DNA from 3 places in the Citrobacter sp. U14242 genome. Region 1 is predicted to be linked to each of the others. Evidence: predicted binding sites of a transcription regulator. Region 1 holds the regulator's gene; each other region holds the start of a gene.
What was found. Region 1 encodes CRP, which controls carbon source genes, mostly activating them, when cyclic AMP is high. Its sites were predicted from a motif close to ATGTGANNNNNNTCACAT; they were not measured.
Positions count from the first base shown of each region.

Region 1 (10,095 bases):
AGTTCACGGGTATATTCCGTCAGCACCTGCCAGTAGTCCCAGGTATCGGAAACTATCGACACAAACCCCTGCGGATAGATATCGGCAATCAGGCGGCGGAAAGTCTCAATCTCGTGTTCACGCTCACCCATACACATCACGCTGTGCTCGGTGGCAGGAATGCTGGCGCCGATAAAATACGCCTCACCGTCGGTGTAGTAATCACGGGCGTACAACAGAGAGGGAATACTGTCAGTGCCTTTAAAGCTCAATAAATGCCCGCTACCCGCCTGCATGGAGTCCTGCAATCCGGACATGCCGCGAAACGAAAAGTCATGACACTGGAAATCAAGGTGCGTCAAATCGCTGCAGGTTTTTTCTGCCCAATGCGCGCAGATTTTGCGGTAGTGGTGGGCAATTGTCGCATTGGTTGACGCTTTCCACAGCTCCGCCGACAACACCGTCTCAAGGTAATTCACCAGCCAGAAAAACTCAGGTTGGGTGTTGATGATGGTTAATACTGGCACCGCCATTGGCACCTTGCTGCCTTCGTCCAGCGCCTTAATATGCAGCGGCAGATAACCCAACTGATGCAGCGCACGAATGTGATCGACCGCCACCGCATCTTTTCCCAGATAACCGTCCATCACCTGCTTGTATTCACTGACCACCTCTTCCTGCGGTCGGGCAAAGAACGCCTCGTTAAACAGATCGACCAGAAACCACTGCAAAAATCCCTGCAGACCAAAGAACACCAGCTTGCCATCCGGTAGCGGTGACGAGAAAAAGCGATCGCTGCGCGGAGTAAAGTTGGAATAGACCCGGCTGGTGCCCTGCGGATACTGCACGCGGTGAGACACTTTGTAGCCGTCGATAGCTAAAATTGGATTCATTTTCATAACACGTGTCTCCCTCAGGCGCGGTAAATCGCGTCAATATCGATAAGTTCAAGCTGCGGATGGGCCAACGTAGAAACCGCTAGCGACGTGGTGGTGTAGATGGCGTCAATACCGTTAGCAAACAGGTGCTCAACCCCCTTAGAGAAGATCCCGTGGGTGACGTACAGGCTGACGCTGCGGGCACCGGCATCACGCAATACCTGCGCAGAGCCAATGAACGTACCGCCGGCGTCACACAGGTCGTCGACAATCAGCACATCCCGACCCTTAACGTCACCTGCCACCAACGTAAAACCCGTCAGATTACCGCTGGCAACATCGCGTTTTTTGCTCAGAATGGCGTACTCTGCAACCCCTGCGGCTCTGGCAACAGCATCAATTTTCTTCAACGCGCCGGCATCAGGTGCCACCAGCATCAGCGCATTTTGCGTAAACTGGCGCTGCAAGGTCGTACTTTGCAGCAGGCAGACGTCCTGTGGAAGAGAGACAAAATTATCTATTGCTGCCGCCGCCGCGTCGCTGTGTGGGTCAAGCACTTTCACCTTGTCGAACTGCAGCGTATTAAGCTGACGGGCAAAGACCTTCAGCGCAAAGCTGTCGCCCGCAACCATATGTCGGTCCTGTCGCGCCCACGGCAGCCAGGGAAGTTCAAGGTGGCTGACCAGTACATCGGTTTGATGACGCACCGCCTCCACCAGCTGCGCCAGCAGCATAAAGTCATTCATGTCACGCATCGCCGTGGCGCGAATGCGCATCAGACGAGCGAAGGATGGCAACGCATCGGTGACTTTTAACCAGACGGCCCCATCAGGAAAAATGCCGCTGGTAATGGCGTAAGCCTGGTCATCCAGAGTTAATGCTAATTGTACGCTCATCTCGCTTCCCCTTTTAATTATGTCCCTTCGACACAATTAATAATGTCCTTAAGACACATATTAAGCAAGCAAAGAATGCATTCTTTTTGAATATGGCAATAATCTACTGATAAGCAACGAGAAAAAATCGCACCTTGCCCCCCGATGCCGGGCTGGTACACTTGGCGGCGTTACACATCATCGTGAGTACTTTATGACCACCGAAGCCGAATACCTGAATCAGTATGATGCCCGCCGCTTTCCCTCTCCGCTGGTGACGGTGGATAGCGTGTTATTTACCCTGCATCAACAGGCGCTCTGCGTGTTGCTGGTCGAACGGGCAAACCAGCCGCAAAAAGGATGTTGGGGATTACCCGGCGGCTTTATCGATATGGCACACGATGATTCCACGCGCGCCACAGCGCTACGAAAACTCACTGAAAAAACAGGTGTTTCACCTTCCTGGCTGGAACAACTGGACACATTTTCCGGGCCAGATCGTGACCCGCGCGGCTGGAGCCTGACGGTCACCTGGTTTGCACTTATCGCCTGGGTGGACTGCGAGCCGCATATCACCAGCGTCAGCGATGCCCGCTGGGTACCCGTGGATAAGCTTGCCGACTATCCGCTGGCCTTCGATCACCAAAACATCATTGAAGCCGCCCTGCACCGCTTGCGGCAAAAAACGATGTATTCTTTACTGCCCGTTTACTGTTTACCGGATACCTTTACCCATGGTCAGCTACAGGAAGCTACAGAAGTTATCCTCGGCCAGTCGATTCAGCGCAAAAGCCTGATCCGCCGCTTTGAAGCATCAGGTATGTTTGAAGATACCGGTGAAAGTATGGCGACAGGCACGCGAAAAGCCCGCCTGTGGCGACGTAAACCGGGCGTGGAAATTCATCTTTTTTCACGTAACCTGCTGGCCGAATAAGCACAAAATCACATATTGGCTAACCTGCACACGCTGTGCGCGGTATAGTTATTCTTTCCGATTATTAATTGCTCTGGTGTTATGGTTGAAATCACGTCCACAGAAATGACCCCACCTACTGACGATTCGCGAGAATTCCGCCCTATGCGTGGTATCAGTAACCGTCACCTACAGACGATGTTGCCACGTTTAATACGCCGTAAGGTGAAGTTCGACGCCCACTGGCAGCGTCTGGAATTACCCGACGGTGACTTTGTCGATCTGGCATGGAGCGAAGATCCACAGCAGGCCAAACATAAGCCGCGTCTGGTGGTTTTTCACGGTCTGGAAGGAAGCCTGAACAGCCCGTACGCCCACGGCCTGATTGAAGCGGCGCAAAAGCGCGGCTGGCTCGGTGTAGTGATGCATTTTCGTGGCTGTAGCGGCGAGCCAAATCGCCTGAATCGTATTTATCACTCTGGTGAAACAGAAGATGGCACCTGGTTTTTACACTGGCTGGAGCGCGAGTTTGGACGCGTGCCAACCGCTGCAGTAGGCTATTCGCTCGGCGGCAACATGCTGGCCTGCCTGCTGGCAAAAGAAGGCAACGACATTCCAATTGATGCCGCAGTGATTGTCTCTGCGCCTTTCGTACTGGAAGCCTGTAGTTATCATATGGAGAAAGGTTTCTCCCGCGTCTACCAGCGCTACCTGCTCAATCTGCTGAAAGCCAACGCCTCACGTAAACTGGAAGCATACCCGGGGTCGCTGCCAGTGAGCCTCGCGCAATTAAAATCCCTGCGTCGTATTCGCGATTTCGACGATTTGATCACGGCTAAAATCCACGGTTTTGCTGATGCTATAGATTACTATCGTCAGTGCAGCGCCATGCCACTGTTGAATCGGATCGCCAAACCGACGCTGATTATCCACGCCAAAGACGATCCGTTTATGGATAGCCATGTCATCCCACAACCCGAGAATCTGCCCCCGCAGGTGGAGTATCAACTCACCGAGCACGGTGGACACGTCGGATTTATTGGCGGCACGTTACGTCGCCCTGAGATGTGGCTGGAATCCCGTATTCCAGACTGGCTGACAACATATCTGGAGGCATCATCATGATGATTCCCTGGCAAGACATCTCCCCGGAAGCGCTGGACAACCTGATTGAAAGCTTTGTCTTGCGCGAAGGCACCGATTATGGTGAACATGAACGCTCGCTCGAACAAAAAGTCGCCGACGTCAGACGCCAGTTACAATCAGGTGAAGCTGTGCTGGTATGGTCCGAACTGCATGAAACGGTCAACATAATGCCGAGGAAACAGCTTCACAAGTAATCCGCTGCCGACGGCTGACTATAATAAAAAACCAACCTATTTATGGAGTTGTTATGTCTGCCAAACATCCGGTGATTGCGGTAACAGGATCCAGCGGCGCGGGGACCACCACCACCAGCCTCGCGTTTCGTAAAATTTTCGCACAGTTAAATCTGCGTGCCGCCGAGGTGGAAGGTGACAGTTTTCATCGTTATACCCGCCCGGAAATGGATATGGCGATCCGCAAAGCGCGCGACGCCGGACGACACATCAGCTACTTCGGCCCCGAAGCCAACGATTTCAGCCTGCTGGAACACACCTTCATCGAGTACGGTCAGTCGGGCAAAGGCCAGTCACGAAAATATCTGCACACGTATGATGAAGCCGTTCCGTGGAATCAGGTTCCGGGCACATTTACCCCCTGGCAGCCGCTGCCTGAACCGACGGACGTGCTGTTCTATGAAGGCTTGCACGGCGGTGTAGTAACCCCGCAACAAAATGTGGCGCGGCATGTCGATCTGCTTGTTGGTGTTGTCCCTATAGTGAACCTGGAGTGGATCCAGAAACTCACCCGCGATACCAGCGAACGCGGTCACTCCCGCGAGGCAGTAATGGACTCGGTCGTACGCTCAATGGACGATTATATCAATTACATTACGCCGCAGTTTTCCCGCACGCATATTAACTTTCAGCGTGTGCCCACCGTCGACACCTCCAACCCCTTTGCGGCAAAGAGTATTCCGTCGCTGGATGAGAGCTTTGTAGTGATTCATTTTCGTAATCTGGAAGGCATCGATTATCCCTGGCTGCTGGCTATGCTTCAGGGTTCATTCATTTCCCATATTAATACGTTAGTCGTGCCAGGCGGCAAGATGGGGCTGGCGATGGAGCTGATCATGCTGCCATTGGTGCAGAGGCTGATGGAAGGGAAGAAGATCGAGTAATGTGTTCTTTTGCCGAATGGCGGCTGATGCTTTATCCGGCCTACACGTTTATATCCTGTAGGCCTGATAAGTGTAACGCCATCAGGCATGGCATCACGAAGCAGCAATCACTTCATAGGAATGGGTGATATTCACCGCTTTTTCCAGCATCAACGCCACGGAGCAATATTTCTCAGCAGAAAGATCAACCGCCCGAGACACAGAGGCATCTTTCAGGTCGCGCCCCGTCACGATGAAATGCAGATTGATGTGGGTAAACAGACGCGGTGCTTCTTCACGACGCTCAGAGGTGAGCTTCACTTCGCAGTTGGTGACATCCTGGCGACCCTTTTGCAGGATCGACACGACATCAATGGCGCTACACCCCCCTGCCGCCATTAATACCATCTCCATCGGGCTCGGCGCTTTATCACCAGAGTTACCGTCCATCAAAATTTGGTGGCCTGAGGCGGACTCACCGAGGAAGGTTAACCCCTCAACCCACTTTACACGCGCTTGCATATTTCGTAACTCCAATGTTTCAATTTTCCTGACAGATTACGCGTACATAACAATTCTCGCAACGGAAGGCGACCTGCGTCATGCTGAAGCGAGACACCAGGAGACACACGGCGAAAGCTATGCTAAAACAGTCAGGACGCTACAGTAATACATTGGCGTACTGCAGGTATGCAGAGGACATCACATTACAGGCTGCAGTTCACTTTTTAGCAGCCCCTTTCCCAGGTAGCGGGAAGCATATTTTTGCAACCCCAGAGGCAGCGTCGTTTTCTGGCTCTGGAGACAGCTTATAACAGAGGATAACCGCGCATGGTGCTTGGCAAACCGCAAACAGACCCGACTCTCGAATGGTTCTTGTCTCATTGCCATATTCATAAGTACCCATCGAAGAGCACGCTGATTCACCAGGGTGAAAAAGCGGAAACGTTGTATTACATCGTTAAAGGCTCAGTGGCAGTGCTGATCAAAGATGAAGAAGGGAAAGAAATGATCCTTTCTTATCTGAATCAGGGCGATTTCATTGGTGAACTAGGCCTGTTTGAAGAAGGCCAGGAACGTAGCGCCTGGGTACGAGCCAAAACCGCATGTGAAGTCGCTGAAATTTCATACAAAAAATTTCGTCAATTAATCCAGGTTAACCCGGATATTCTGATGCGCCTGTCTTCTCAGATGGCTCGTCGTCTGCAGGTAACGTCTGAAAAAGTGGGCAACCTTGCCTTCCTCGACGTAACCGGTCGTATCGCCCAGACTCTGCTGAACCTGGCGAAACAGCCTGACGCGATGACCCACCCGGACGGCATGCAGATTAAAATCACCCGTCAGGAAATTGGCCAGATCGTTGGCTGTTCCCGTGAAACCGTTGGTCGTATCCTGAAGATGCTGGAAGATCAGAACCTGATCTCCGCGCATGGTAAGACCATCGTCGTCTACGGCACGCGTTAATCCCATCGACATGGCGTGTTACGCAGTAATGCGCCATTTTTGTTTGCTCCGATGTGGCGAAGACTGATTTATCACCCCGAGATCAACTACGCACTACGACAGACGCTGGTGCTATGTTTACCTGTGGCTGTCGGTCTTATCATTGGTCAGCTTCATTTGGGACTGCTTTTCTCCCTCGTCCCCGCCTGCTGCAACATTGCCGGTCTTGATACCCCGCATAAGCGCTTTTTCAAACGCTTAGTTATTGGCGCCTCGCTGTTTGCCGGCTGCAGCCTGATCATGCAGTTACTGCTGGCACAAACGATACCGCTGCCGCTGATCCTCACCGGCCTGACGCTGATTCTCGGTGTGACCGCCGAGCTAAGCCCGTTGCATGCACGACTTCTGCCCGCCTCACTGATCGCGGCGATTTTCACACTGAGTCTGGCCGGGAACATGCCCGTCTGGGAACCACTGCTGATCTACGCGTTGGGGACAGTATGGTACGGCCTGTTTAACTGGTTCTGGTTCTGGATGTGGCGTGAACAACCGCTGCGCGAATCACTCAGTTTGTTGTACCGCGAATTAGCCGATTACTGTGAGGCCAAATACAGCATGTTGACCCAGCATACCGATCCCGAAAAAGCACTACCGCCCCTGCTGGTCCGTCAACAAAAAGCCGTGGATCTGATTACCCAGTGCTACCAGCAAATGCACATGCTGTCGGCACATCACAATAATGAATACAAACGCTTGCTACGTGTTTTCCAGGAAGCGTTGGATTTACAGGAACATATTTCCGTCAGCCTGCATCAACCCGAAGAAGTGCAGAAGCTTGTTGAACGCAGTCATGCTGAACAGGTGATTCGCTGGAACGCTCGCACCGTTGCCGAACGCCTGCGCGTACTGGCTGATGACATTTTGTACCACCGCTTGCCAACGCGTTTTTCGATGGAAAAGCAGATAGGCACCCTGGAGAAGATTGCCCGGCAGCACCCGGATAATCCGGTGGGACAATTTTGCTACTGGCATTTCAGCCGCATTGCCCGTGTGCTGCGTACCCAACGCCCACTATATGCCCGGGATTTGATGGCTGATAAACAGCGTCGATTACCGTTAATTCCGGCACTGAAAAACTATTTGTCGTTGAAATCTCCGGCGCTGCGTAACGCCGGACGCATCAGCGTCATGTTGAGTATCGCCAGCCTGATGGGTAGCGCTTTACACCTGCCAAAACCTTACTGGATCCTGATGACGATACTGTTCGTCACTCAGAATGGCTACGGCGCAACCCGGGTGCGTATTTTACACCGCTCGGTGGGCACGCTTGTCGGACTGGTGATTGCGGGTGTTACGTTGCACTTTCATATTCCTGAGGGCTTCACGCTGGCAGCTATGCTGCTGATAACCCTGGTGAGCTATCTGATCATCCGCAAAAACTATGGCTGGGCCACCGTGGGCTTTACGGTCACGGCGGTATATACCCTGCAGTTACTGACGTTGAACGGGGAACAGTTTATCGTGCCCCGATTTGTCGACACCGTGATCGGCTGTTTGATCGCCTTTGGCGGTACGCTCTGGCTGTGGCCGCAATGGCAGAGTGGTTTACTACGTAAGAACGCTCACGATGCACTAGGAGCAGATCAAGAAGCCATCCGCCTAATCCTCAGCAACGATCCGCAAGCCACACCGTTGGCGTATCAGCGCATGCGGGTCAACCAGGCGCAAAACACGCTGTTTAACTCATTAAACCAGGCCATGCAGGAACCCGGGTTTAACTCGCACTATCTGGCAGATATGAAACTGTGGGTTACACACAGCCAGTTCATCGTCGAGCACATCAATGCAATGACTACCCTGGCAAGAGAGCACACGATGTTGACGCCGGATCTGGCGCAGCGATATCTGGAATCCTGCGAAATTGCGCTCCAGCGCTGTCAACAGCGGCTGGAATATGACGGGCCGGGAAGTTCAGGTGATGTGAATATTCTCGAATCACCAGAGATGCTCTCACACGGCCCATTAAGTACGCTTGAGCAGCATCTACAACGAATACTGGGGCATCTTAATACCATGCACACCATCTCTTCTGTTGCCTGGCGCCAGCGACCGCACCACGGTATCTGGCTTAGCAGGCGGCTGCGGGATATGAAAGGTTAAGAGGTTTGCCGGATGGCGGCACAAGCGCCTTATCCGGCAAACAGGCGATCAACCCACCACTTTCTCGACCGCCTGCGCGAAGCGCTGCATCCCTTCATCGATATCAGCCTGCTCTACCACCAGCGACGGCGCAAAACGCATCACGTCCGGCCCGGCATTCAGCACCATCACCCCTTCGTGAGCAGCAGCGTAGAGGAAATCACGCGCACGACCTTTAAATTGCGGCTTCAATTCAGCGCCAATCAGCAGCCCCATGCCGCGAATATCGCTGAAAATATCAAACTGCTGATCAATTTTCTGCAAATGCTGCACAAAGGCATGGCGTTTGGCCTGAATACCTTCCAGCACTTCCGGGGTATTAATGATATCGAACGCCGCTCCTGCAACCGCGCAGGCCAGCGGGTTACCGCCGTAGGTCGAACCGTGCGAGCCAACATGGAATGCGGAGGCTATCTCCAGCGTCGTCAGTACCGCGCTCACCGGGAATCCACCACCAAGAGCTTTAGCGCTGGTCAGGATATCCGGCGTCACGCCGTAGTGCATATAGGCAAACAGGTCACCGGTACGCCCCATCCCACACTGCACTTCATCAAACACCAGCAATGCCTGATGCTGATCGCACAGTTCGCGCAACCCCTGCAGGAATTCTGGCGTGGCAGCACTAACCCCTCCCTCCCCCTGAATAGGCTCAACCACCACGGCACAGGTATGATCGTCCATCACCGCTTTTACCGCATGCAGGTCGTTAAACGGCACATGGATGATATCCGCGGGCTTTGGGCCAAAGCCGTCGGAATATTTCGGCTGCCCGCCCACGGAAACAGTAAACAGCGAGCGACCGTGAAACGCATTATGGAAGGCGATGATTTTAGTTTTGAATGGGCTATGACGTACACAAGCGTAATGCCGCGCCAGCTTAAAGGCGGTTTCGTTAGCTTCGGTACCGGAGTTCATGAACAACACGCGTTCGGCGAAAGTGGCATCAATGATTTTGCGACCTAAACGCAACGCCGGCTCATTGGTGAACACGTTACTGGTATGCCACAGCGTTTCACCCTGGGTTTTTAATGCCTCGACCAGTGCCGGATGGCAATGCCCTAACGCGGTCACTGCAATGCCGCCCGCGAAATCAACATACTCTTTACCCTGCTGATCCCAGACTCGACTTCCTTTCCCCTTTACCGGGATAAACTCTGCCGGTGCATAAATCGGCAGAATCACTTCATCGAATGTTGCGCGCGTAATTGCAGTTTGTTCAGTTGCCATGTCATTACCACCCTGTTAAGCAGAAATGCTAGTGAAATTATAATCACAAAATATGAATAAAAAATCACTGAATAGCAACCACAAATCACCGGTTAAGGAAATTAGCCAGCAGCTGATGCCCCTGATCGCTGAGGATGCTCTCCGGGTGAAATTGCACACCTTCCACATCCCAATCCCGGTGACGAATGCCCATAATCTCCTGCGTTTCACTCCACGCCGTCACTTCAAAGCATTCAGGCAACGTCTCAGGTGCGACCACCAACGAATGGTAGCGCGTCACCGTTAGCGGGTTTGCCAATCCCTGAAAAACACCTTGCCCGGTATGCGTAATGGGTGAAG
Region 1 covers NZ_JBKGLW010000002.1:39,991-50,085, forward strand. Annotated here, with positions in the region: gene ACLJXE_RS02960 (nicotinate phosphoribosyltransferase) at 1-878, opposite strand, end outside; gene prs (ribose-phosphate diphosphokinase) at 893-1,753, opposite strand; gene ACLJXE_RS02970 (NUDIX hydrolase) at 1,947-2,666, shown strand; partial or broken gene ACLJXE_RS02975 (hydrolase) at 2,702-3,770, shown strand; gene ACLJXE_RS02980 (YheU family protein) at 3,767-3,985, shown strand; gene ACLJXE_RS02985 (phosphoribulokinase) at 4,039-4,908, shown strand; gene ACLJXE_RS02990 (OsmC family protein) at 5,002-5,409, opposite strand; gene crp (cAMP-activated global transcriptional regulator CRP) at 5,719-6,351, shown strand; gene ACLJXE_RS03000 (YccS/YhfK family putative transporter) at 6,403-8,490, shown strand; gene ACLJXE_RS03005 (aspartate aminotransferase family protein) at 8,539-9,756, opposite strand; gene pabA (aminodeoxychorismate synthase component 2) at 9,842-10,095, opposite strand, start outside.

Region 2 (10,095 bases), on a different contig from region 1:
TGGATCAGCGCGGCTATATCATCACCAACAAGCATGTCATTAATGACGCCGACCAAATCATCGTCGCGCTGCAGGATGGACGTGTCTTTGAAGCGTTGCTTGTTGGCTCCGATACCTTAACCGACCTTGCAGTGTTGAAAATCAACGCAGCAGGCGGACTACCGACGATCCCGATTAATAACAAACGTGTACCGCATATTGGCGATGTCGTGCTTGCCATCGGTAACCCGTACAACCTTGGGCAAACAATCACTCAGGGGATCATCAGCGCCACGGGGCGTATTGGCCTGAACCCAACAGGCCGGCAAAACTTCCTGCAGACGGATGCCTCCATTAACCACGGTAACTCCGGCGGTGCGCTGGTTAACTCCCTGGGTGAGTTGATGGGGATTAACACACTATCGTTTGATAAGAGCAATGATGGTGAAACGCCGGAAGGGATTGGCTTTGCAATTCCGTTTCAACTGGCGACGAAAATCATGGATAAGCTGATTCGCGACGGGCGAGTTATTCGTGGCTACATCGGCATCAGCGGGCGTGAAATTGCACCGCTGCACGCACAAGGTAGCGGCATGGAGCAAATTCAGGGGATTGTCGTAAACGAAGTGGCTCCGGATGGTCCGGCGGCCCAGGCAGGCATTCAGGTCAATGACCTGATTATCTCGGTCAATAATAAACCGGCGGTCTCTGCGCTGGAAACCATGGATCAGGTTGCTGAAATTCGCCCAGGTTCAGTTATCTCCGTGGTCGTAATGCGTGATGATAAACAGTTAACGTTGCAGGTCACCATTCAGGAATACCCGGCGACGAACTAATGTCGTGAATTTGACGCACAAAAAAACCGGAGAATTCATTCTCCGGTTTTTTTACATCAGGCCTACGCGAGCGTGTTACTTAACGAACTCTTCGCCCAGCGTGATATCTTTCTTCAGCGTGTCCAGCATGCCTTCCAGCGAGCTTTGTTCGAACGCGCTCAGTTTACCGATGGACTGACGTTCTTCTACGCCATTTTTGCCCAGCAGCAGCGGCTGAGAGAAGAAGCGAGCGTACTGACCATCGCCTTCAACGTAAGCGCATTCCACGACACCTTTTTCACCGCTCAGCGCACGAACCAGTGACAGACCGAAACGTGCTGCAGCCTGACCCATAGACAGGGTTGCAGACCCGCCACCGGCTTTTGCTTCCACAACTTCAGTACCCGCGTTCTGGATACGTTTAGTCAGGTCAGCAGCTTCTTGTTCTGTGAAACTTACGCCAGGAATTTGTGACAGCAGCGGCAGAATGGTCACACCTGAGTGTCCACCAATAACCGGGACTTCAACATCGCCAGGCTGCTTGCCTTTCAGTTCCGCAACAAAGGTGTTGGAGCGGATGATGTCCAGCGTAGTGACGCCAAACAGTTTGTTCTTATCGTATACGCCTGCTTTTTTCAGCACTTCAGCAGCGATAGCAACGGTCGTGTTCACTGGGTTAGTGATGATACCGATACATGCTTTCGGACAGGTGGTAGCAACCTGCTGCACCAGATTCTTCACGATGCCAGCATTCACGTTAAACAGGTCAGAACGGTCCATACCTGGTTTACGCGCAACACCCGCAGAAATCAGCACCACGTCAGCACCTTCCAGTGCAGGGGTCGCATCTTCACCGCTGAAGCCTTTGATTTTCACAGCAGTAGGGATATGGCTCAAATCAACGGCCACACCAGGAGTTACTGGAGCGATGTCGTACAGGGAGAGTTCTGAACCTGAAGGCAGTTGGGTTTTTAACAGTAATGCTAGCGCCTGACCGATACCACCAGCAGCGCCGAGGACTGCAACTTTCATCCTAAACTCCTTATTATATTGATAAGCAAAATGTCTATTGCTCCGCGGCGGCGACCTTAATTCACAAATCCAACGAATTCAATAACCACGCTTCAAGAATGCGTAGTCACGCAAATTTGGCTTTTATGCATTTAACTTACGTAAAATAAAACCTAAGTTACGTAATTCAAAACCACTCGCACAGTAGAGCAACTTTCCAACAGGTGCTGACAATATACCCTACAGCCACCTCAAAACAACATCAATTTGATAACATTTAATTTACTTTTAATCTTATTTGCGAGCCGTGACACAGGCATGTTTCTTGATAACGAAATTTGATAAAATCCCGCTCTTTCATAACATTATTTCAGCCTTGAACGAGGCAGACCGTTTGCATAAAAATTCATCTGTATGCACAATAATGTTGTTTCTACCGCTATATTACGGGTGACTTATGCGAAGCTCGGCTAAACAAGAAGAATTAGTTAAGGCGTTTAAAGCGCTACTTAAAGAAGAAAAATTCAGCTCTCAGGGCGAAATCGTCCTCGCGTTGCAGGATCAGGGCTTTGATAATATCAACCAGTCCAAGGTTTCACGCATGCTGACCAAGTTTGGTGCCGTGCGTACCCGCAATGCGAAAATGGAAATGGTGTACTGTCTGCCTGCAGAGCTGGGAGTCCCGACAACGTCAAGCCCATTGAAAAATCTGGTGCTGGATATCGACTACAACGATGCCGTTGTCGTTATTCATACCAGCCCAGGCGCTGCGCAGCTGATTGCTCGCCTGCTGGATTCACTGGGTAAAGCAGAAGGTATTCTTGGAACGATTGCTGGTGACGATACCATCTTCACCACACCGGCCAAAGGTTTTACGGTAAAAGACCTGTACGAAGCCATTCTGGAACTGTTTGAACAAGAACTGTAATTCCCTTCCCCGTCATGCCCTGTGGCGGGGGAAAAATCTCTCTTTTCTGCTCCTCTCCTCAGCTTTCCACTACCGGGCATTTAACAAATAGTGCGTTTCACCGCCAAAATACATTCACATAGTGAATGATACTCATCAAAAACGCACAATTTGCAAAATCTAGTATCTACATGAATTTATTGATTTTATTTTTAAATATCAGTTCTGATTTGTATTTTTAATTCCATATAGTTATAAAAAAACACTTTTCTTAACACCTGATTACCATAGAAACAATTAGCGTGGTATTAATTTATCACGTGATTAGTGTATACTTGATTTTGTGATGAGGGTCACGAAACAAAGACCCCTAATAAAAGAATTCGACGAGGTAAATATCATGAAAATCAAAACCACTGTTGCAACTTTAAGCCTTCTCTCAGTTCTCTCTTTCGGTGCAAGCGCCGCGGTTAATCAGGTGAACTCTCAAGAAGCACAGAATCTGCAATCCATGGGTACCATCTCTGTATCTCAGATCGGTAGCTCACCAATGGATATGCGTCAGGCAATCGCCGCTAAAGCAGAAAAAGCGGGCGCCAGCAGCTATCGTGTCACTGAACTCCGTGAAGGTGCTCACTGGCATGCAACCGCAGAATTGTACAAATAAACCCTCGTCGTCTGGTCCGAGACGACTTGCCCCCGCCTGCCGGGGGCTTTTTTTATGCCTATTTTGAGTGGCGAACGTTAAAGCGCAATTGCCCTTCCAGTTCCTCTTCTGCTTCATCAAACAGCAATATCAGGGCACCGTAGCGTCGACGCTGTTTGTCCGGTAAATGGACAAACTCAATCTCCAGCGGCAGAGGCAGGACGTCCCCCATCACCACTTCCCACAGCGAATCGAGATCGCTCACCTTTTCCCGGGCCAGGCCGAATATCCGCGTAAACTCGCGGTAGAAATCACCCTGATCTTCAATCTCGTCAAAATCAAACGTATAGATATTCATCTATAGCCACCATCCCGACGCCAGTCACTCTACAGACTACCTGTATGCTGGGAATTCCCACACGTCAGGTAAGTATAGCCATAAAAAAACCGACGCTTCTGGCGTCGGTTTTTAGCGCTTAATTGCTGGTCAGCGCATGCTGGTATTTGTGCAACATTCCCGTGAGTCGTTTCACTGGCTCCGTTACCTGAGGCGGGGCTTCCCAGAGCGTTAATTTTTCCTGGTAGATATCAAGCTCCTCCAGCAACTGACTAAAGTAGCGTCGGCGTTTGTCATCATTTACTGCAGAAATAACATGATCGGCAGTACGGCGAAGTTGCCGATGAAACGCCGATAAATCATCGTTTACTGGTACAGGCGCATCACGTAAACGCTGGTGAGCAATAATCATCGTCAGTGCCAGACGGAACTTTGCCAGATCGCCGGGAAATTTGTTCATCAGTAAAAACAGCTGCTGATACAACGCCGGAAGGTGGTTTTCTTTACGGCGCACAACATTGGTGGTCATTGCGGAGACCGCTGCCGACACAAACTGGTTAAGCAACACGCGACCCGTTCTGTCTCGCGAGTTATCCCGCACCAGCAGAATCACGATAAATGCCAATACGCAGCCGACAATCTGCCCCAGTGCACTGTCGAGGAACTGACTAAAGTGAAACGTCATCGGGTTATCAAGCACGATGATGTTAATGGTGCTCGCCAGCGCCCCCATTGAGCCCAGACGCCGCTTCTGCACCTCGATACCCAGAAAGAATCCCAGCACCGCCAGACTCAGACACAGCAACAACATACTTTGCTGAGTATTGGGGATAATCACCAGAAAATAGAGCGCCCCCAACGGTAATGCTGCCAGCGTGCCATATATAAAGTCGATGGCCACCATGCGGGGGTTAGGCAAACGCATAGCCAGCGAGGTGACGACCGCTATCATGACCATCGCGCCGCTACCTGACGTCCAGCCGGTCCACAACCAGAATAAGGTTCCCAGCACACAGGACAGCGTAGTACGCCAGAAGTTGACCATCGCATGGTGACGTTCAGCGGATTCCACTTTCACCACCGGCTCGCCCTGCAGGATCTCTTCTTCTATTGCACTGATTTTGGTATTGCTGACTACACCGCGTTTCAACAGCAGATAGCGCGTCGCCGCGCCAGCCCAGCTATAAATCGTCACCGGCGTATCACGCTCACCGGTCCAGGCTATCACACGGCGCATCCGCTTCAGTTGTTTATGTACGTCCTGCACCGTTTCAACCGGTGTATCAAACAACTCGCGGAAAGTATCTGTAATCAGTTCTGGTCGTGTATTCTGGATAAGATAGGTTTCACAGGACTGAGTAATAAGCGTCAGTGACAGCGTGTTCAACGCTTTGAGCCTACGATTGGCGCGCACCCAGCGTGAGGATTCCATGTTCAGGTTGCTGCGCATCCCTTCAAGCGCTGCCGTACGACGAACTAAAGTGCCCCAGGCCTTGTCCACTTCTTCGCTATCACCATGCTTTATGCACAGTTGCATAAGCTGATATTGCGCCACCAGAAGGCTGTCCAACTCGACATCTATCTCCTGTTTCACTGAACGGGGCGAAAAGAGCAGGTCGGCAATGATGGCGCAGACAATCCCCATCACAATCTCGCTGCAGCGTTCGAGTGCAAATTGTGGCGTCAGCAGAGGTTCCGCCTGAATGGTAATGACGATAATCAACGCCGTGTAACCCGAAAGCCCCCAGGCATAGGAGTTTTCGATCTTAACCAGTGAAGAGATCCAGGTACAAAAACCGGCCCAGATACAGCACACCAGGATCATCAATAGCGGCGCACGGATCATACTGATAATAATGATCAGCGCGGCAATGCAGCCAATAAATGTCCCAATAATACGCAGCATGCCGCGGTAGCGAATAGCGCCAGAATAAGGTTCTCCACCGGCGGCAAAGGCTGGGCCTGCCGCCACAATCGCAGCAGTCAGTACAGCCCAACGAGGGGTCTCAAGCTGGAAATGAAAGCCAACAAATAACGCCAGTACAATGGCGCATGCCAGCTTTACCGCAAAGCGGATATGCTGATTGGCAATGGAGAAAATGCCCATCACAATTAACCAAACTCGCGCAGACGGTGCGCCATTTTACGGAAGAACGACTCCTGGCTGGCATCGCGATCCTGCTTACCGGTAATAACGACGGTGGCCGTAGTACCGGCCGGCCACAGGGTTCCCTGCTGGTCATCAAGACGGATGCGCACCGGCACACGCTGCGCCAGTCGCACCCATTCAAGATTAGAGTCAATGGTCGCCATGCCTTTTGCATCCTGGGTGCTGCTGGCATTTGTCACGCCTGCCGCCACGCTATCGACGGTGCCTTTCAATACCTTATTGCTGCCAAGCGGCGTAATTTCAGCACGATAGCCCGGACGCACACCTTCCAGCTTGGTCTCTTCCATATAGGCCAGCACGTAAAAAGAGTGATGCTTAACCAGCGCTACCGCCGTAGAGCCACGAGTAATAAATTCACCAGAATAGACGTTAAGGTTAGTCACCCAACCATCGGCTGGTGCACGGATGACGGTACGTTCGAGATCGAGTTTTGCCAGATCGCGGGTCGCCTGCGCCTTCGCAAGCTGATGTAATACGGTTTGCAGCACGTTATTCGACTGGTCGATCTCTTCGCGGGACATGGCCTGCACGCCCAGGCGGTTACGACGACCGGCTTCCTGGCGTTTTTCTTGTGCCAGTACCTGATAATAAGCGACGTCCGCTTCAGCCTGTTCGAGTGCTTTTTTATAGCGTGGCTGGTCGATAGTGAACAGGACCTGATCCTTTTTCACCAGTTGGTTATCATGGACGTTAACATTGGTGATAAGACCCGCGACATCCGGTGCAATGGCGACGACATCAGCGCTAAAACGTGCATCACGCGTCCACGGCGATTCGGTGTAATAGACCCATGCGCGGAAAATAGCGATAAAGGCCAGAATGACCAGGATGAGAGTCATGGCCGTGCGGGAGAGTTTTCTTGTTAGTGTTTTCACTTCAACCTCAAACGAACAGGCGCGTTATTAGATAGAACAGACAGCAATACAGCGCGGTGTTAAACAGGGCCGGATGCCAGACAAAATCATAGATGCCAGTCGGAACTAACACCCGGCGCACCAGCCAGAAAATCGCCAGTGACAAAAGCAATTCGAAAAAAATCGGTGGGAAGGACAGACCAAACACCACGATAACGGGAAACAGACTCATGTTGACCTTGGTAGTTTTAGAGAGTGCAGATGATCGTTTATTGCGCGTATGTCACCGCAGAGAAGGGCAAGGATGAGCCAGGCGAGAGCGACATAGCGGTTATTTGAATAATAATATATTAGCGTAACTGTTATGCTGTTATCTATATAATGTGATCTAAATCACTTTTAAGCCAGAGTGAATAATGGAACGATTAAAACGTATGTCGGTGTTCGCCAAAGTTGTCGAACTGGGCTCCTTCACCGCCGCCGCAAGGCAGTTGCAAATGAGCGTTTCATCGATAAGCCAGACGGTATCCAAACTGGAAGATGAGTTGCAGGTTAAGCTGCTAAACCGCAGCACGCGCAGCATTGGGCTTACCGAGGCGGGTAAAATTTATTATCAGGGTTGCCGCCGAATGCTGCACGAAGCGCAGGATGTTCACGAGCAACTGTATGCTTTTAACAACACGCCCATTGGTACGCTACACATTGGTTGTTCTTCAACCATGGCACAAAATGTCCTTGCCGGACTGACCGAAAAAATGCTGAAAGAATACCCTGGGCTGTCGGTTAATCTGGTCACTGGCATCCCTGCGCCAGACTTAATTGCTGATGGTCTGGATGTGGTTATCCGCGTCGGCGCCCTGCAGGACTCCAGCCTTTTTTCGCGTCGTCTGGGGGCTATGCCGATGGTGGTCTGCGCGGCAAAAAGTTATCTCGCCCAGTTTGGTGTTCCGGAGAAACCTGCCGATCTCAGCAATCATTCGTGGCTGGAATACAGCGTTCGCCCGGATAATGTATTCGAACTTATCGCCCCGGAGGGAATTTCTACCCGCCTGATCCCACAGGGTCGCTTCGTAACCAATGATCCCATGACGCTGGTTCGCTGGCTGGCTGCCGGTGCGGGAGTTGCCTTTGTCCCACTGATGTGGGTGATCAATGAGATCAACCGTGGCGAGGTGGAGATCCTGCTGCCCCGCTACCAGTCAGACCCGCGTCCGGTCTACGCGCTGTATACTGAAAAAGACAAGATGCCACTCAAGGTACAGGTGGTGATTAATTCTCTGACGGATTATTTTGTCGACGTGACGCAGCTGTTTCAGGGAATGTACGGCAGGGGCAAAGAGAAATAAAAATGCCCGGTAGCGCTTCGCTTACCGGGCCCTGGGTCGCACTATTTGGCTGGTCGGATAAAACGCAAAGCGTTACCATCCGGCCTGTGCAATTATGCTGTACCACCTACGGTCAGGTTATCCACCTTCAGCGTCGGCTGACCCACGCCAACCGGCAGACTCTGTCCTTCTTTACCGCAAACGCCGACGCCGTTATCGAGTTTCAGGTCGTTACCCACCATCGAAATCTGCTGCATCGCTTCAATGCCGGAACCGATCAGCGTCGCGCCTTTCACCGGTTTAGTCACTTTGCCATTTTCGATCAGATACGCTTCGGAGGTAGAGAACACGAATTTACCGGAGGTGATATCCACCTGCCCGCCACCAAAGTTTGGCGCATAAATACCATATTCGACAGACTCGATAATTTCCTGCGGCGTGGATTTACCCGGCAGCATATAGGTGTTAGTCATACGTGGCATCGGCAGATGCGCGTAAGATTCACGGCGACCGTTACCCGTTGGCGCCACCCCCATCAAACGTGCATTCAGTTTGTCCTGCATGTAGCCTTTCAGAATACCGTTTTCAATCAGCACGTTGTACTGACCCGGCGTGCCTTCGTCATCAATGGCTACTGAACCACGGCGATCCGCCATCGTGCCATCATCAACGACGGTGCACAGTTCTGACGCCACCAGCTCACCCATATGGCCGCTGAATACCGAGGTTCCACGGCGGTTAAAGTCACCTTCCAGACCATGGCCAACAGCTTCATGCAACAGAACCCCTGGCCAGCCAGCACCAAGCACCACTGGCAACGTGCCCGCTGGAGCCGCTACCGCAGAGAGATTGACCAGCGCCATACGTACGGCTTCTTTCGCCCATGCGTCAGCACGGACTTCGCCATCAAGGGAGGCGAGGAAGTAGTCATAACCGAAGCGACCGCCACCACCACTGGCACCACGCTCGCGTTTACCGTCTTCTTCTACCTGCACGCTGACGGACAGTCGCACCAGAGGACGAACATCTGCCGCCAGTGTTCCATCCGTCGCCGCAACCAGAATCAGCTCATACACGCCGGTCAGGCTCGCCGTCACTTCCTGCACTCGCTTATCAGCGGCACGCGCAACGCTGTCAACACGACGCAGAATATCCAGTTTCTCTTCCCGGCTCATGCTCTGTAATGGATCAACCGAGGTGTAGAGTGCCTGATGCTCTACCGCACCCAGCGTTTTTACTTTGCCATCACCGCTGTCACGCACGATAGTACGCGCGGCATGAGCACTTTGTTCCAGCGCCAGCAGGCTTATCTGGTCTGCGTAGGCAAACCCCGTTTTTTCGCCGCTGATGGCACGCACACCAACGCCCTGATCAATATTGTAAGAACCATCTTTAATGATGCGGTCTTCTAAAACCCAGGATTCGTGGTAGCTCGACTGAAAATACAGATCGCCGTAATCAAGACGGCGTTCGGCCAGTTGGCCCAGGATGGCGAACAGATCCTGATGTTTCAGGCCATTCGCCGCTAGCAATTGTTCACTTACCAGGTTCAGACTCATCGTTTTGCTACTCATTAGTTACTGCGGTAGAAGATCTATGTAGTGAGATTGGGGCAATTACTCGCCCCCGTCAAATCATTGCTGGCTTTCTTTGCGCGGCTGGCGCAGAACTTCGTTGATCTGTGGCTTATCGACCGGGCCGGTGATGCGATAGCGCAGAATCGAGACCTTGCTCCACAGCGGCCCCAGAACTTTACTGGCGGCAAATACCGCCGCGCCGACAATTGGGTTGACGGCAAACGCCGCGGCCACCCCGACGGTGGCAGAAATTTCAGGTGCGACAACGGCTTCCATATTCAGTTCGCGGCGCACCAGATTCACCGAACCTTTCATGGCGATATCAGCTTCCAGGCCATCCACCAGCGTATCATCAGTGTGCATCACACCGTCTTTGATCCACGCCGTACTGCGGATAGAGTCAAAGTAAAAACCTTCGCTGAACGTATCGCTAAAATCAAAACGCAGTTTTCGCAATAGCGCATCAAAGCTCAG
Region 2 covers NZ_JBKGLW010000005.1:307,143-317,237, forward strand. Annotated here, with positions in the region: gene degS (outer membrane-stress sensor serine endopeptidase DegS) at 1-815, shown strand, start outside; gene mdh (malate dehydrogenase) at 891-1,826, opposite strand; gene argR (transcriptional regulator ArgR) at 2,263-2,733, shown strand; gene yhcN (peroxide/acid stress response protein YhcN) at 3,113-3,379, shown strand; gene ACLJXE_RS10760 (hypothetical protein) at 3,438-3,716, opposite strand; gene aaeB (p-hydroxybenzoic acid efflux pump subunit AaeB) at 3,835-5,802, opposite strand; gene aaeA (p-hydroxybenzoic acid efflux pump subunit AaeA) at 5,808-6,740, opposite strand; gene aaeX (p-hydroxybenzoic acid efflux pump operon protein AaeX) at 6,748-6,951, opposite strand; gene aaeR (HTH-type transcriptional activator AaeR) at 7,136-8,065, shown strand; gene tldD (metalloprotease TldD) at 8,158-9,603, opposite strand; gene yhdP (AsmA2 domain-containing protein YhdP) at 9,679-10,095, opposite strand, start outside.
Region 2: the regulator CRP is predicted to act here: its motif matches at 7,101-7,118, upstream of aaeR (HTH-type transcriptional activator AaeR).

Region 3 (10,095 bases), on a different contig from region 1:
ATTTTGGACATACGCGCCAGGTATTTGGAGCAGATTTCGATGTTCTCTTCCAGAGACTCTTCAGACAGATCGATCATGTGAGAAGAGAACAGCGGTTTGCCCGTTGCTGCGAAATGTTTTTCACCCGCGTCCAGCAGACCGTCGATCCACGGCAGCAGTTTCTTCGCGCAGTGGTCAGTGTGCAGGATAACCGGAACACCGTAGTGTTCAGCCATCTGGTGAACGTGATGTGCGCCAGAGATAGCACCCAGGATTGCAGCGCCCTGAGGAACGTCGGACTTCACGCCTTTACCCGCGATGAAAGAAGCACCACCGTTGGAGAACTGTACGATTACCGGCGCTTTAACTTTTGCAGCAGTTTCCAGAACGGCGTTGATGGAGTCGGTACCAACGCAGTTAACAGCAGGCAGAGCAAAGTTGTTTTCTTTAGCTACCTGGAAAACTTTCTGTACGTCATCACCAGTGATTACGCCTGGTTTTACGAAATCAAAAATTTTAGACATTTTACGAGTCCTGTATCTTCGGCCGTTGTACACATCATCCTTCAAGCCGCCTCAGCGTTGGCTGCCTTCGCTCGCCCCAGTCACTTACGTAAGTAAGCTCCCGGGGAACTCACTCAGTTGCCGCCTTGATGCAACTCGAATGATTTTGTGTAAAGAATTGAAGCGTGCTCTGGAGCGCGCTGAAATAAGGGCAGGTTTCCCTGCCCATTAAAGTCTTACTTTTTAGCACGCTCTTCGAGCATGGCTACTGCTGGCAGGACTTTGCCTTCCACGAATTCGAGGAATGCGCCACCACCAGTCGAGATGTAGGAGATTTTGTCAGCGATGCCGAACAGGTCGATTGCTGCCAGAGTATCGCCGCCGCCTGCGATGGAGAACGCTTCGCTGTCTGCGATCGCGTTAGCAACGATTTCAGTACCTTTACGGAAGTTCGGGAATTCAAACACACCAACCGGGCCGTTCCACAGAATGGTTTTCGCATTCTTCAGGATGTCAGCCAGCTGCTGTGCAGAAGCGTCGCCGATATCCAGAATCTGCTCGTCTTCTTTCACATCGCTAACGGATTTCAGCGTAGCCGGTGCAGTTTCAGAGAATTCAGTCGCTACGCGAACGTCGGTTGGAACCGGGATGTCACAAGTGGTCAGCAGACGCTTAGCTTCATCAACCAGGTCAGCTTCGTACAGGGATTTACCCACGTTGTGGCCTTGAGCGGCAACGAAGGTGTTCGCAATACCACCGCCTACGATCAGCTGATCGGCGATTTTAGACAGGGAGTCCAGAACAGTCAGTTTGGTAGAAACTTTAGAACCACCAACAATAGCAACCATCGGACGAGCAGGTTCTTTCAGTGCTTTACCCAGTGCATCCAGCTCAGCAGCCAGCAGCGGACCCGCACACGCTACATCAGCGAATTTACCGATACCATGAGTGGAAGCCTGTGCGCGGTGAGCCGTGCCGAAAGCATCCATGACGAATACGTCGCACAGTGCGGCATATTTTTTGGACAGCGCTTCGTCGTCTTTCTTCTCGCCTTTGTTGAAGCGAACGTTTTCCAGAACAACCAGTTCACCGGCCGCAACTTCAACGCCGTCCAGGTAATCTTTTACCAGGCGAACCGGAGCAGACAGTTTGTCTTTCAGGTAGTTAACAACCGGCAGCAGAGAGAATTCTTCGTTGTACTCGCCTTCGGTAGGACGACCCAGGTGGGAAGTTACCATCACTTTTGCACCCTGCTTCAGGGCCAGCTCGATGGTTGGCAGAGAGGCACGGATACGCGCATCGCTGGTTACTTTCCCTTCTTTAACTGGTACGTTCAGATCCGCACGGATAAAAACACGTTTACCAGCAAGATCCAGATCGGTCATCTTAATTACAGACATGGTGAATCCTCTCGTTGATTCTTAAAGTTTTGCAAGCGCTCACGCGCCTTACCTGAAACCAATAGCAGCCATCGCTAACGTTGTATCGAGCATGCGGTTAGCAAAGCCCCATTCATTATCGCACCAGACCAGGGTCTTGATCAGGTGAGCCCCACTCACACGCGTTTGTGTACCATCAACGATGGCGCTGTGCGGGTCGTGGTTAAAATCTACAGAGACCAACGGTAATTCCGTATAGTCAACTATACCATGAAATGCACCTTGTGCTGCTTTTTGCAGCAACTGGTTGACTTCACTGGCTTTTACCGGTTTTTTCACCGTCACGCTTAAGTCGATCGCCGTCACATTAATGGTCGGTACACGTACCGCAATCGCTTCAAAACGATCGTTAAATTGCGGAAAAATTCGTGTGATACCTGCCGCCAGTTTGGTATCAACCGGGATGATCGACTGGCTAGCCGCTCTCGTGCGGCGCAGGTCAGGATGATAAGCATCAATAACCTGCTGATCGTGCATCGCGGAGTGGATCGTCGTGACGGTACCAGACTCGATGCCGTAAGCATCATCCAGCAATTTAATGACGGGAATTATACAATTCGTGGTGCAGGAGGCGTTGGAGACGATTCGGTGCTCAGCGCGCAGTTGCTCCTGATTAACGCCAAACACAACGGTTGCGTCGATGTCGTGACTGCCAGGATGTGAAAAGAGCACTTTTTTAGCACCAGCGGCAATATGCGCCTCGCCGTGTTCGCGATTGCCGAAAACACCGGTGCAGTCCAGCACAACGTCGACGCCCAATTCACGCCACGGAAGCGCATCAAGGGTTCGCTCATGCAGAATGCGAATCGCGTCATCGCCAACGATGAGCTGGTCACGTTCCTGACGAACATCCCAGGCAAAACGCCCATGGCTGGTGTCATATTTCAACAAATGCGCCATGCCTGCGGCATCCGCCAGTTCGTTGATAGCCACCACGGTGATTTCCGCCCGACGCCCGGATTCATACAAAGCACGAACCACGTTACGTCCGATGCGACCGAAACCATTAATCGCTACGCGTACGGTCATAGGTCTCCTGCAAGGATTTCTCAGAAACGATGTGGCTGACAGAGTAATGCAGCAAACCGTTCAGGGAAACCTTACCTGTCGCAAACTGCGACTAATTGATTAATTGTCGAACATTTAATCGACTGAAACGCTTCAGCTAGAATAAGCGAAACAAGGAATAAAAGGAATGATTGTCCAGCAACAGAACACAGTTATCTGACTTGCGTCACATTTTAAAGCCCTTCACTGCTAAATTTATTCCATATTCCAGAATTGCGAATAAGCGTAGCAAGATTATTTCGTTGCCATATCACAAATCCTGATTTATATCAGAAAGCTCCCTAACCTGCGTCTATATTATCAGCGCAACGTCCGAGTCTCGGAGTCCCTCAATCATGGCTACATTCACTCCTCAATCATCTGAAGCTCGCTTTCATGCGCTGCGTTTGTTCCCCGGTCAGGAAGTCTTTTCTCAGCTACATGCTTTTGTCCAGCAACACCAGTTGCAGGCGGCATGGATAGCAGGTTGTACCGGAAGCCTGACCAACGTCGCTTTACGCTACGCTGGGCGTGAAGAAACCACATTACTCACCGGTACCTGGGAAGTCATCTCCCTGAACGGCACGCTGGAACTGACTGGCGAACACCTCCATCTTGCGGTGTCCGATCCACAAGGCACCATGCTGGGGGGCCACATGATGGCAGGCTGTACTGTGCGAACCACACTGGAACTGGTCATTGGCGAGCTAACAAGTCTGGCATTTAGTCGCCAACCCTGCACCGTTTCAGGTTATGACGAACTGGTTATTTCATCCCGCTAACGCTTCACTTAAAAGAGGTCTTCTATGGCGCGTCGCCAATTTTCCAGCCAGTCTCTGGTACTGATTGTCATTGCTATCGCTATCAACATGGTCGGGGGGCAGCTTATCAGTATGTTGAAATTGCCCATTTTTCTCGACTCCATTGGCACCTTAATTAGCGCGGTACTGTTAGGCCCGGTTGTGGGGATGTTGACCGGCTTGCTCACTAATCTGCTGTGGGGACTGCTGACCGATCCAATTGCAGCCGCCTTTGCTCCCGTGGCGATGGTTATCGGCCTGGTTGCCGGTTGGCTGGCACGGGCTGGCTGGTTTCGCACCTTACCCAAAGTCGTGGTCAGCGGCGTGATCATCACGCTTGCCGTGACCCTCGTTGCTGTGCCGATTCGCACGACCCTGTTCGGCGGCGTCACCGGCAGCGGCGCCGATCTTTTTGTCGCCTGGATGCACTCGGTCGGTCAGAACCTGGTGGAGTCCGTTGCCATCACCGTCATCGGCGCGAATCTGGTCGATAAAATCCTCACGGCCATCATCGTCTGGATACTGTTACGCCAACTTCCGCTGCGCACCACGCGCCATTTCCCAACGATGTCTGCTGTGCGCTAAATGCACCCGTTTACGTCGTTAACTCTGTGGGCGCTTGCCGCCTGCTCCACGCTCCTGCTGCCAGCCGGAGTGCCGCTCAGCGTGTACAGCGCCGCGACGTTCGTCGGTTTGCTATGTATGAAGGCTACGCGGTCGCGGGCGAAATACGTACTCTGGCTGATGATCCCCTTAGGGCTGGGACTATGGCTGGTACACGGCGGATGGCTTACCGAGTGGATGAGCGGGCAGCCGCGCACGCCGGAACGCTGGGCCGATGCCGTTACGCTCTGGCTAAGGATCCTGGCCATTGTGTCAACATCGCAGATGTGGATGCAATACGTACCGGTTTCGCGCTTTATGCGCGCCCTGTTCGCGTCTCGCCTGCCGCCAGGCGTTGCCTACCTGTTCGCAGGCCCGTTGCTGGTGGTTGAACAGCTCAAACACCAGTTGGCGATTATTCACGAGGCCCAGCGCGCACGCGGTGTACCGCTGGATGAGAGCTGGTATCAACGTTTACGCGCCATGCCTGCATTGGTTGTGCCGCTCACCCATAACGCACTCAATGACTTAGCCGTTCGCGGTGCAGCGCTCGATATGCGCGGATTTCGACTACATCGCACACGCACCACGCTGTGGGCGCCATCAGACAGCACCTTACAACGTCTGGCCCGCTACGGGATGGTGGTTCTGATGGTGGTTGAGACAGGAGTCTGGATATGGTTACGTTAGAGCAGTTTCGCTATCTCCCGACGCACGCTATGCGGCCACCTGCCTGTTACGATTTCCATTATGCCAGCCCTGGTATGGTGGCTATTTTTGGCGATAACGGCAGCGGGAAAAGCACGCTGGCGCAGCTGATGGCTGGTTGGTATCCCGATTTCCTTCCGGGAGAAATTGAGGGTACAGGCACGCTACTGGGTAATCCCATCGGGCAACTGTCACTGGTCGAGCAGTCGAGTACCATTCAGCTTGTGCAGCAGTCACCTTACCTGCAGCTTTCAGGTTGTACTTTCAGCGTGGAGGAAGAAGTGGCGTTTGGCCCGGAAAACCTTTGCTTTACCGAAGCTGAAATTATGCAGCGCATAGACGCCGCCCTGGCGCTGACGGAATGTCAGTCTCTACGCCATCGTCATCCGGGCACCCTTTCCGGCGGGGAAACCCAGCGGGTAGTGATTGCCAGCGCACTCGCCATGCAGCCGAAAATATTGATTCTGGATGAAGCGTTCAGTCGCCTGACGGCGCAGGCCACGACAATGCTGCTGGCGCGACTGCAACACTGGGCGCAGGAACAGCATGCTTTGATTGTGCTTTTTGAACGCAATCATTCCCCTTTTCTCAGCCACTGCCAGCAGGCATGGCAGTTGCGCGACGGAGCTTTGTCACCGCTATGTTAACGCTAAATCAGGTCAGCTATCGCTGGCCGAACGCCGCCGATGACTGTTTACGCAATATTTCGCTGGAACTCCAGGAGGGTGAATGGCTGGCATTAACGGGCGATAATGGCGCGGGAAAATCCACGCTTCTGCGCATTATGGCCGGACTACTGACGCCTTCATCCGGCACAATAACCGTTCAGAACCGCGCGATTGCGCAACTGAAAAATAGGGAGCGCGCCAGGGTACTCGGCGTGCTGTTTCAGGAGGCGGAAAATCAAATTTTTCACAGCAAGGTAGCAGAGGAAGTGGCCTTCGGATTACGGCTACAGAAGCTTCCCGCAACTGAAGTTGCGCAACGCACGATGGCGGCGCTGCAATTATGTCAGCTAGAGGACGTCGCCGACGCACACCCACTCGATCTGCATACAGCACAGCGACGCATGGTTGCCGTCGCCAGTCTGGAAGCCCTCGAACCCGCTATTCTATTGCTGGATGAGCCCAGTCGGGATTTTGATGCGCACTGGCTTGGCGTCTTCGAAAACTGGCTGGCAGTGTGTCGTGCGCGCAGTACCAGTATTGTGGCGATCAGTCATGACGCTGCATTTACGCAGCGCCATTTTTCACGCGTGGTACGGCTACACAACAAAAATCTCACACCGTCCGATATGCACCCTCAAGCGTCATCTCCAGCATAAGGTCTGCTGGCAGGCTGTGTTCCAGCACCCGACGAACATTCGGTCCGTCGGTGCGCTCATAAAACGCCTCAGCGTCAGTTTGTGATACTCCGCCAGCCAGTTTACGACCTACCAGTCGCGTACGCAGCGCATTGGCTGGAGCGCGAACAAACAACGAGTAATCACAAAACTCAGCTAACGCTCGCCATCTTTCATCATCGAGCAATAGCCAGTTTCCCTCCACAATCACCATCGGTGCTGTCACTGTTATGGCCTCTTCGACCGGATCGTGCTTTTGCCGGTCATATTGCGGCCAGGCCCCTTCCCCTTCCCTTATCTGACGTAGATTCTGCGCAAGCTTATCCACATCAAAGGTTTCCGGCGCGCCTTTGTATGCCCGCAGGTTATGGGCATCCAGCCAGCTGTTGTAGTGATGGAAGCCATCCATCGGCAGTGTCTGGATCTCCGGCAGGCAAGGATCCTGACGGGAGAGATATTCCCAGAAGGTGGTCAGCGTCGATTTACCCGTCCCCGGCGGAGCACAGAGAAAAACGATCGTGCGTCGCTGCGAATTTATGGCGTGTATTTTTGCCAACTGCTGTAATAACGGTTTGTGGACGTTTTCTATCTCATCATCATGGTAATGTGCTTCAACCTGTAGCCCATTCACCGTTAGCTCGATTTTCACGGTGTTAATTCCTTTAAAATCGCCGTCACCGCCAGCGTCATTGCCGTCTTGACCATTGCGCAAAAACGTACCTCGGACCACGCAGCAAAGTCGGCAAATTTCATCGACTCCAGCGCGCCGTAGAGCGTTGCGTTACGGGTAATACTGTTCACGTTGCTGACAAAATCCCAGGTAATGTCATCGGCAAAACCGGGGATAATATCCTGCTGATTCAGGTACTGATAAAACTGAGAAAAATGGGTGATATCGGCATAAAGCCACTTATCCATTTTTCCCAGCGCATAAATCAGACGTAACGCAACGTCGATATCGTCAAGCGGTCCACTCTGGGCGAGCAACGGCTTCACTGCATATTCCACGATCTCTTCATCGTTATTGACGAACAACGACGGCAGAAAGCGCTTAATGCCCTTGAGCAAAATATTATGTGCCGTCGTCATAAACGAAAGTAAATTATTTTGAGCATCCAGTTGCTCAAGCACATCATCTTCTGTCAGCGTCGTCATTAGTTATCCGATAAATCACCATGAATGCAGAGAGTCTATTATATTACACGTTCGATCCGCGCCGCCGATCAGTAAAGTTTGCGTGCGCACACCATTCGCAACCTGTTGGATCCCTTTCACAAGATCGCCGCCCGTAACCCCCGTCGCGCTGAAGAGGATCTTATTTCCCCCTACCAGTTCGTCGAGCGCATAGATACGGTTGATTTCAACGCCCATTTCCATGCAGCGCTGACGTTCCTGTGCCGCAATCAGACGATTATCTGCGCTATCACCTTTCGCCTCGCAAAAATCAATCAGTTCAGCCTGCATGTCGCCCCCCAGCGCTTTAACTGCACAGGCTGAAATAACCCCTTCAGGTGCCCCGCCAATGGTATACATCAGGTCATAGGGATTTTCCTGCATACAGGCCAGTACGCTGGCGGCCACGTCGCCATCGGGCAGAGCAAAGACTTTAACGCCCAGTCGTGTCGCCTCGGCAATCGCCGGTTGAAGGCGCGGTTTATCCAGCGTTACCATCCGCAGTCGCTCCAGCGGTTTACCCAGCGCCGCTGCCACATTACGCAGATTGTCTGCCAGCGGCAGCGCCAGATTAATGGCCCCTTTTGCAAACCGATTAACAACCAGTTTTTTCATGTACATATCAGGAGCATGTAGCAAACTACCGCGGGGGGCAAACGCCATGACGGCCAGCGCATTGCTTTGCCCCATCGCCACCATTCGGGTTCCTTCAATGGGATCGACGGCGATATCTACCTCAGGTCCGGCGCCGTTTCCCACTTCCTCACCAATCCACAGCATCGGGGCGCGATCAATCTCCCCTTCGCCAATGACGATTCGCCCACGGAGAGCAATATTGTTCAATGCTTCACGCATTGCCGTCACGGCCAGACCGTCAATCTTGTTTTTATCGCCGCACCCGGTTTGCGGCCAGGCTGCCAGCGCAGCCTGTTCCGTGATACGAAATAACGGCCATGTCAGCGACATCATATCGCCGCCTCCCCGATATCAACGCCGAAGTGTGCCAACAGGTATTTTTCTGCCTTTTCATTCCAGATACCGTGCGTCTCCTCCATCAGCAGCGCCAGTTCTTTGAATAATGGATCTGTTTTCCCTTTCTCCGCGAAATCAGCAATGGCGGTTAGTGGCATGGTAACGCCGTTATATATCAGCTTTTTACCGCCGGGGATCGCCGGTAAATTCAATACGGTTTCTGGAACCGCATCAAGACCGCCAATGTGCGTTACCATAAACGACGGTTGTAGCTGGCCGGTTGCACTGAGCGCAATGGCCTCTTTCATATCATCCGTTGAACCACCAGATGTCCCGACAACGTGAGTACTGTTGTAGTGCACGTTATAAAAATTAAACGGCACTTTGAAGTTACTGTCCGTAGGGCCGGCAAAGAAATTCAGGCAACCATCTTCCGCAAGTAAATCATCAGCCATTTCAATGACTGCTGGCACTGCCGCATACACGAAGACATCATCAAAACCTGCGTCATGGGTTAGCGAGCGCAGCATCGCGGTCGGAGAATCCATGCCGGTCGTATTCACATAGATAAGCTCAATACCCTTTTCTGCCGCCAACTCAACCGGCAATAATTTTTTAGCCTGCGCCAGTCGTGCTTCGTCAATGTCGACCACCACCACGCGTGACGGTTGAATACTGCCGTTAATGGCATAATCTATTGCACCAATACCCATAGGCCCGGCACAGGCCAGAAGCGCAATGCTCCCCCCCGGCTTAATTCCCATACGATGTTCATAAACGTAAGGCGTGGTGTGAAAGTTCGCGTTATATGCGCCAATAATGCAGCACATCGGTTCTGCCAATGAGGCGGCAGCAAAATAAGAACCGTGATACGGTAAAACACAACCCAGATTAATCGCTACCTCCGGGATAATCATATATGTCGCATTGCCACCAAAATATTCGTAGCTGTATCCCGCTGAATATCCGCTTGGCAACCCCATCGCGGGTTGCAAAACAAAACGCTGGCCTTTTTTATATTTATTCGTCAGGTTTTTTCCCACTTCAACAATGATACCTGCACATTCATGTCCGGTAATCACCGGATGATTTTCCAGATCGTCCGGTACGCGTTTATGATCGCTCCCCAATGCCGCCGCTTTCCAGGTGGATAAACAAACGCTATCGGATATTACGCTTACTAACAATTCGTTATCTGTAATTGCGGGCAGTTCAAATTCGCGGATACGAATATCCTGCTTGCCATATATGGCAGCCACTTTCGTTTTCATATTCACTCCAAAAAGAGAAGAAGGTTAGTTCGCAGTAATGCGTTTAAATAAATCATCCAACAGTGGGTCACCAATGTAGTTCTTAATCAGTACTAATGGCTTTTCACTCACACGTTTAACACGACCTTCAAGACTGGCATGGGTGACAATAATATCAGCATCTTGCGGAACGTTTTCGATGGCATAATGCGTCACATTAATATTCAGTCCCGCTTTCTCCAGACGCTTACGAAACGTGGTTGCCCCCATCGCGCTGGA
Region 3 covers NZ_JBKGLW010000011.1:68,917-79,011, reverse strand. Annotated here, with positions in the region: gene fbaA (class II fructose-bisphosphate aldolase) at 1-503, opposite strand, end outside; gene pgk (phosphoglycerate kinase) at 719-1,882, opposite strand; gene epd (erythrose-4-phosphate dehydrogenase) at 1,931-2,950, opposite strand; gene ACLJXE_RS18455 (PPC domain-containing DNA-binding protein) at 3,325-3,750, shown strand; gene ACLJXE_RS18450 (ECF transporter S component) at 3,775-4,353, shown strand; gene ACLJXE_RS18445 (energy-coupling factor transporter transmembrane component T) at 4,354-5,061, shown strand; gene ACLJXE_RS18440 (ATP-binding cassette domain-containing protein) at 5,049-5,726, shown strand; gene ACLJXE_RS18435 (ABC transporter ATP-binding protein) at 5,720-6,403, shown strand; gene ACLJXE_RS18430 (nucleoside/nucleotide kinase family protein) at 6,360-7,070, opposite strand; gene ACLJXE_RS18425 (MltR family transcriptional regulator) at 7,067-7,576, opposite strand; gene glpX (class II fructose-bisphosphatase) at 7,592-8,563, opposite strand; gene ACLJXE_RS18415 (zinc-binding dehydrogenase) at 8,560-9,837, opposite strand; gene ACLJXE_RS18410 (PTS mannitol transporter subunit IICB) at 9,862-10,095, opposite strand, start outside.
Region 3: the regulator CRP is predicted to act here: its motif matches at 3,144-3,161, upstream of epd (erythrose-4-phosphate dehydrogenase).